Regions from separate parts of the Anthropogastromicrobium sp. genome, predicted to be linked through region 3. Evidence: predicted binding sites of a transcription regulator. Region 3 holds the regulator's gene; each other region holds the start of a gene.
What was found. The regulator Rex, encoded in region 3, represses fermentation and respiration genes when NADH is low (regulators of the CRP and FNR family bind a similar motif). The targets are predictions, from matches to a motif close to ATTGTTAANTANTTAACAAT.

Region 1 (2,279 bases), on a different contig from region 3:
ATCAGATTTTCTGTTGTATCACTTGCAACTAGTCTTCCGTGAGAGATAATTAAAATCTCATCGCATACGGCACTAATCTCGGAAAGGATATGTGAGCTTAAAATAACGGTATGCTCTTTTGCAAGCTCCTTAATAAGTGAACGAATCTCAATAATCTGAATTGGGTCAAGACCTACAGTCGGCTCATCAAGGATTATGATTTCCGGCATGCCAAGCACAGCCTGTGCAAAACCGACTCTCTGACGGTAGCCCTTTGAAAGATTTTTGATAAGTCTTTTTGCTACATCGACAAGTCCAGTCATCTTCATAGCATTCAAAATGCTCTCCTGACGCTTTTTCGCCGGAATATTTTTTAACTGTGCCGCAAATTCAAGATATTCCCATACTGTCATATCTGTATACAGCGGCGGAAGCTCCGGCAGATAGCCTATACAGCGCTTCGCCTCTGCTGGTTCCTTCACGATATCGTGACCATTAATTAAAATCGTTCCCTCTGTAGGGCCGATATATCCGGTCATCATATTCATGGTCGTTGATTTTCCAGCTCCGTTTGGACCAAGAAAGCCATAAATCTTTCCTGGCTCCAGACGAAAGCTTAAATGATCGACAGCCACATGGTTTCCATATTTTTTTACCAGACCTGTTACTTCAATCAAAGTCTTGTCCTCCTGCATCTCATTTTTGCAAACAGCCTTATTGCTGTTTTGCTATCGTTTGTAATGTTAGGCGTCAAATGTGACGACTCTTTGATAAATTTGTGTCCATTGTTTGTCCTCTTGTGAAGAATTATTGAAATTAGGTATTGACTTATTTCTAATTGAGTATTATATTAGACTTTAATATGGTAAAGCACCATAGTGAATCACTGCATCTCACCGGTCTTTGACCGCCCGATAATATCTAATGCAGTGATAAGGAGGTTTCTTTATGGGAAGAGTTTATAATTTTTCTGCTGGTCCAGCTGTGCTGCCAGAGGAGGTACTGCAGGAGGCTGCAGATGAAATGCTTGACTATCAGGGAAGTGGCATGTCTGTCATGGAGATGAGCCATCGTTCTAAGGTTTACGATGCGATCATTAAAGAGGCTGAGGCTGATCTTCGTGAACTGATGAATATTCCGGACAATTATAAGGTTTTATTTTTACAGGGTGGTGCATCCCAGCAGTTTGCTATGATCCCAATGAACCTGATGAAAAATAAGAAAGCTGATTATATTGTAACCGGTCAGTGGGCAAAGAAGGCTGCTAAAGAAGCTGAGCTCTACGGCGAGGTTAACGTTGTCGCTTCTAGTGCTGACAAAACATTTTCTTATATTCCAGACTGTTCTGATCTTCCAATCGATGACGATGCCGACTATGTTTATATCTGTGAAAACAACACTATCTATGGCACCAAATTCCACACACTTCCAAATACAAAGGGAAAAACACTTGTAGCTGATATCTCTTCCTGCTTCTTATCTGAGCCGGTTGATGTTACTAAATATGGTATGCTTTACGGCGGTGTTCAGAAAAATGTCGGTCCTGCCGGTGTTGTAATTGCAATCATCCGTGAAGACCTTATTACTGATGATGTTCTTCCAGGAACACCTACCATGCTTCGCTACAAGATCCATGCAGATGCTGATTCTCTTTACAATACACCTCCATGCTATGGTATTTATATCTGCGGCAAGGTCTTCAAGTGGCTTAAGAAAATGGGCGGTCTTGAGGAAATGCAAAGAAGAAATGTAGAAAAGGCAAAGATCCTCTATGACTATCTTGATTCTAGTAAGCTGTTTCACGGTACAGTTGAGCCGTCCTCTCGTTCTTTAATGAATGTTCCATTTGTAACTGGCGACAAGGAGCTTGATGCCAAATTTGTAAAGGAAGCTGAGGCTGCCGGTTTTGTTAACTTAAAGGGTCATCGCACTGTAGGCGGTATGCGTGCAAGTATCTATAATGCAATGCCAAAGGAAGGTGTAGAGGCACTTGTTGCATTTATGAAAAAGTTTGAGGAGGAGAATTTGAAATGAAAAGTGTTTATTGCTTAAATCCAATTTCTAATGCCGGAATGAGCCGTTTTGATGATACATACTGCATCGCTGATTCGATTGAAAATGCTGATGCTGTGCTTCTTCGCAGTGCTTCTATGCATGAAATGACACTTCCTGATTCTCTTCTTGCAATTGGACGTGCCGGTGCCGGTGTAAATAATATTCCGCTTGATTCCTGCGCAAAAAAAGGTATTGTTGTTTTTAATACACCAGGTGCAAATGCAAATGGTGTAAAGGAACTCGTT
Region 2 (2,279 bases), on a different contig from region 3:
AACAGTATCTTGAAAACCTTACATTTGTGATTACTGGATCTGTCCATCATTTTGCAAACAGAAATGAGCTGAAAAACTATATCGAAAAGCATGGCGGTAAGGCGGCAGGGAGTGTATCAGCTAAGACAAGTTATCTTATTAATAACGACAAAGAATCAACTTCTTCCAAAAACAAAAAGGCAAAGGAGCTTGGTGTTTCTATCCTTTCAGAAGAGGATTTTCTTGATCTGTGCAAAAAAATGGAAGCTGGCGAGTAACGTAAAAAATGTATTCAATAAATATGAAAAGAGAATAACTTATGCCAATACGTGTAGATAATGACCTGCCTGCAAGGGAGGTACTCGAGTCTGAAAATATTTTTATGATGGGAGAGGAGCGTGCAGATACGCAGCAGATCCGTCCACTCGAGATAGTAATATTGAATTTGATGCCGCTAAAGCAGGATTATGAGATCCAACTTCTTAGGGCACTGTCAAATACGCCGCTGCAGGTCAATGTTACCTGTATGAATGTGAGCAGTCATGTGTCAAAGCACACATCTGCCAGCCATATCAATAAATTTTATACTACCTTTGAAGCCGTACGAAATATGTACTTTGACGGACTGATCATAACTGGTGCCCCAGTCGAGACAATGGAGTTTGAGGAAGTTTCTTACTGGGAGGAATTAGCGAGCATTATGGAATGGTCAAAGACAAACGTTACGAGCACGTTTCATATTTGCTGGGGAGCACTTGCCGGTCTTTATTATCATTATGGTATTCAAAAGACACCGACAGGAAAGAAGCTTTCTGGTGTGTATAGCCACCGTCTTCTTGACCGCTGTGAGCCTATTGTGCGAAGCTTTGATGATGTGTTTTACGCACCGCATTCGCGTTACTTTGGCGTAAAAAGAGATGATGTGTTAGCAAATGAACATCTTATGCTGCTTGCAGAATCAGATGAGGCAGGCTGCTATCTGATTAAAGACGATCAGGGAAATATTTATCTGCTTGGTCATCCAGAGTATGACCGCATGTCACTCGACGCAGAATATAAGCGTGATCTGGCAAAAGGCATGGATGCAGAGGTTCCGGTTCATTATTATGAGAACGATGATCCATCCACAACTCCGCTTCTTACATGGAGAGGGCATGCTAACACGCTGTATACGAACTGGTTGAATTTTTATGTTTATCAGGCGACGCCATATAAATGGTAATATGTACAAAACACTTGCGTGATTCTGCAAAATGAATTATAATGAATACGATTTTCGCATGTGTATCGGTGTTTTTTACAGAAAAATAAAAAACTATATTCATATACTTGATATTTGACGCAAGATTTGTTATATTTATAACAAGTTCGTTAATGAAATATCAATCTCGCGAAATACGAAAGGAGTTTATAATGGGAAGTAAGATTACTATTATTGGAGCAGGCAGCGTTGGTTCTACAATTGCTCATATTTTATCACTGAAGCCATATGTATCAGAACTCGTCATGATCGATATCCTTAAGGATAAGGCAGACGGTGAGATCATGGATATGGCACAGGGAACTGGTTTTAGAGATCCGATTTCTATGATTTCTGGTGATTACGAGGATGCAGCAGGTTCTGATATTGTGATTGTTACCTCTGGTGTAGCAAGAAAGCCTGGCCAGACCCGTATTGAGTTAGCAAAGACCAATGTTGCAATCATGAAGAGCATTGCACCTCAGGTAGCAAAGCATGCACCGAATGCACTGTGCATCATCGTAGCAAATCCGGTAGATGTACTGACTTATGCATTCTTAAAGTATTCAGGAATGAAGGAGAATCAGGTAATTGGTTCTGGTACACTGCTTGATACAGTACGTCTTACCTACAAGCTTTCTCAGGAACTTGGAATTGCACAAAGAAGCATCAAGGGCTATGTTTTTGGTGAGCACGGAGACACTTCTTTTATTCCGTGGAGCATGGTAACAGTTGAAGGCATCAAGCTTGATGAGTACACAAAGGGTGCAAGAAGACTTGGCATTGATGCAAATGATTTTGATCCAGATGAAGTAATCACCTATGTACGCAAGTCCGGCGGCGAAATCATCAAGAGAAAGGGTGCTACCTTCTATGGTGTAGCAAATTCTGTTGTTGATGTCTGTGAGGCATTGATGGGTGCTCAGGATCTTGTAACTGTTGTATCTTCCATGATGCATGGTGAGTATGGCGTAGATGATGTCTGTACCAGTTGCTTAACTGTAATTGGACCAAACGGTGTAAAGGGCAAGATCGAGGCAACGCTGACAGATGAAGAGGT
Region 3 (2,279 bases):
TACCTATATCGCATATGATTGTCTGATCTGATAATGATGCACCAGGATACAGAAACTGACCTACTTTTCCATAGCCAAATGTGATCTGTACATCTGCCTTAACACATGCACCGAGCATCTGTCCGCTTTTTGCGTCTAAACCAGAGCATATATCAACAGCAACACCATATGCACCGCACTTCTTTTTATGTTCATTCCATTCTTCAATAGCAGCGCGGTAAACTCCACTCACCTTGCGCGACAAGCCAACGCCAAATAGAGCATCCACATACACCTGCGCCGGCACATAAAGATTTGAAAGTGCTGATCTGTATTCTTCTTCATCCTTATCATCTGACTCATAAAAGTATTGCACGGGCAAAATTTCCATTTTGTCTAAAAGTGCTTTTTGATAGAGCCATTCCTTCGTTGCCTTCTCGATTTGTCCAATAGCAGCAATTCTAACAGACCAGCCGTTTTGTGAGAGGATTCTTGCCATTGCCAGTCCATCAGCACCATTATTCCCCATGCCGCACATAATAAAGACGCATCCTGGTTTTTGCACTGACATGATGTGCTGTGCTGCACAAAGCGCTGCACGCTCCATCAAAATCAGGCTTTCCATTCCAAACTCTTTAATTGACCATGTGTCCGCCTGCTTCATCTGCTTTCCTGTCAACAGCTGCTTCATGATTATTCCTCCTGATTACTAAGACGATATGAAATACGCATCAGACTCTCTGACAAATGAACATTTTCTACAACCACATCATCTGGTACACGAAGATCGGTGTGGGCAAAATTCCAGATACCGCGAATGCCGATCTTGATAAGTCTTTTAGCTGCTGCCTCTGCCCCTGCCTTTGGAAGAGTCAGTGCTGCAATCTGAACATCGTTATTTCTGATATAATTTTCCAGATCATCCATTGAATAAACTGGAATACCACGTACAGTCTTTCCCTTTAACTGTGGATTTGTATCAAACATTGCCTTTGCAACAAAACCACGACGCTCAAAATTGGCATAGTTTGCAATCGCCTGACCAAGATTTCCTGCACCGATTATAATTAAATTGTATGTCTTATCAAGCCCCAATATTTTTCCGATTTCATGATAAAGATACTTTACATTATAGCCGTATCCCTGCTGTCCGAAGCCTCCAAAATTATTCAGATCCTGTCTAATCTGTGATGCTGTAATCTGCATTCTTTTGGATAACTCTCCGGAAGAAATTCGCTCTACGCCCTCCTGCATAAGTTCTCCCAGATAACGATAATACCGCGGTAGCCGTTTGATAACAGCTCGGGATATTTCTCTATGCTCCATGATGTCTCCTTTTTTAATCACTTGTAAATTTATTTTATTATCTGCTTTTAAGTTTTAAATTAAATATTGCTTAAAAACAAATGAATGCAGCCTTAAGGGCTGCATTCTGTGCATAACTGCGTACTATTTGTAATCTCTCCACTCCATATCACCTCGGTCAAGACACAATACAAGTGACTCTGCGGTGGCGATGTTTGTCGCCAGAGGGATATTATACATATCACACAACCGTGAAATCTCAGCCAGATTCATACTTTCTGCATCCTGCTCTAAATCAGCACTGTGAAAAAATATAACCAGATCGATATCATTGTTTGCGATCATATTTTGCATCTGCTTCGAGCCTCCCATCTGACCCGGAAGCAAACTGGTCACTTTCATGCCTGTCGCTTTGGCAATGTGGTTTGCTGTCGCATTGGTCGCAATCAGCGTATGCTTCTTAAAAATGCCTTTATACGCAATGCAAAAACTTTCCAGCAGCGTCTTTTTGCTGTTATGAGCGGTAAGTCCAATGTTCATATCTAATCCTTCCTTTCCACATAGCTAAGAAGAATTATATCATATCTTTTCAAAAAGTCTATATTTTTTGATGTTTTTATCAAAAAAGAGCAATTTACACAAAATAGTACAACACTTTTTGTAAAACTACATTATCTGATTTTCCATATTCGACAGTTTTTCAGCCTGATCTGCTGCTGTCAGACTGTCAATCAGTTCAAAGAGATCACCGTCCATAATGGCATCAAGTTTATAAAGTGTCAGCTTAATTCTGTGATCTGTCACGCGGCTCTGCGGAAAGTTATAAGTACGAATTTTCTCAGAACGGTCTCCTGTTCCAATCTGGCTTCGTCTGTACTTTGCCTGCTCATCCTGCTTCTTTGCTGTCTCAAGTTCAAACAGCTTAGCACGAAGTACCTTTAATGCCTTATCTTTATTTTTAAGCTGAGACTTTTCGTCCTGACAGGAAATTACGA

Region 1: serC (3-phosphoserine/phosphohydroxythreonine transaminase) is a predicted target of Rex. The motif match lies at 746-765, and genes of this name have one in related genera.
Region 2: WJP93_RS03955 (L-lactate dehydrogenase) is a predicted target of Rex. The motif match lies at 1,327-1,346, and genes of this name have one in related genera.

The regions. Positions count from the first base shown of each region.
Region 1 is NZ_JAXWCK010000045.1:79,710-81,988, forward strand. Features, by position in the region: gene WJP93_RS10840 (ABC transporter ATP-binding protein) at 1-656, opposite strand, end outside; gene serC (3-phosphoserine/phosphohydroxythreonine transaminase) at 928-2,013, shown strand; gene WJP93_RS10850 (phosphoglycerate dehydrogenase) at 2,010-2,279, shown strand, end outside.
Region 2 is NZ_JAXWCK010000025.1:24,870-27,148, reverse strand. Features, by position in the region: gene ligA (NAD-dependent DNA ligase LigA) at 1-257, shown strand, start outside; gene metA (homoserine O-succinyltransferase) at 299-1,201, shown strand; gene WJP93_RS03955 (L-lactate dehydrogenase) at 1,393-2,279, shown strand, end outside.
Region 3 is NZ_JAXWCK010000036.1:76,278-78,556, forward strand. Features, by position in the region: gene WJP93_RS08450 (NAD(P)H-hydrate dehydratase) at 1-670, opposite strand, end outside; gene WJP93_RS08455 (redox-sensing transcriptional repressor Rex) at 673-1,305, opposite strand; gene WJP93_RS08460 (methylglyoxal synthase) at 1,429-1,824, opposite strand; gene prfA (peptide chain release factor 1) at 1,951-2,279, opposite strand, start outside.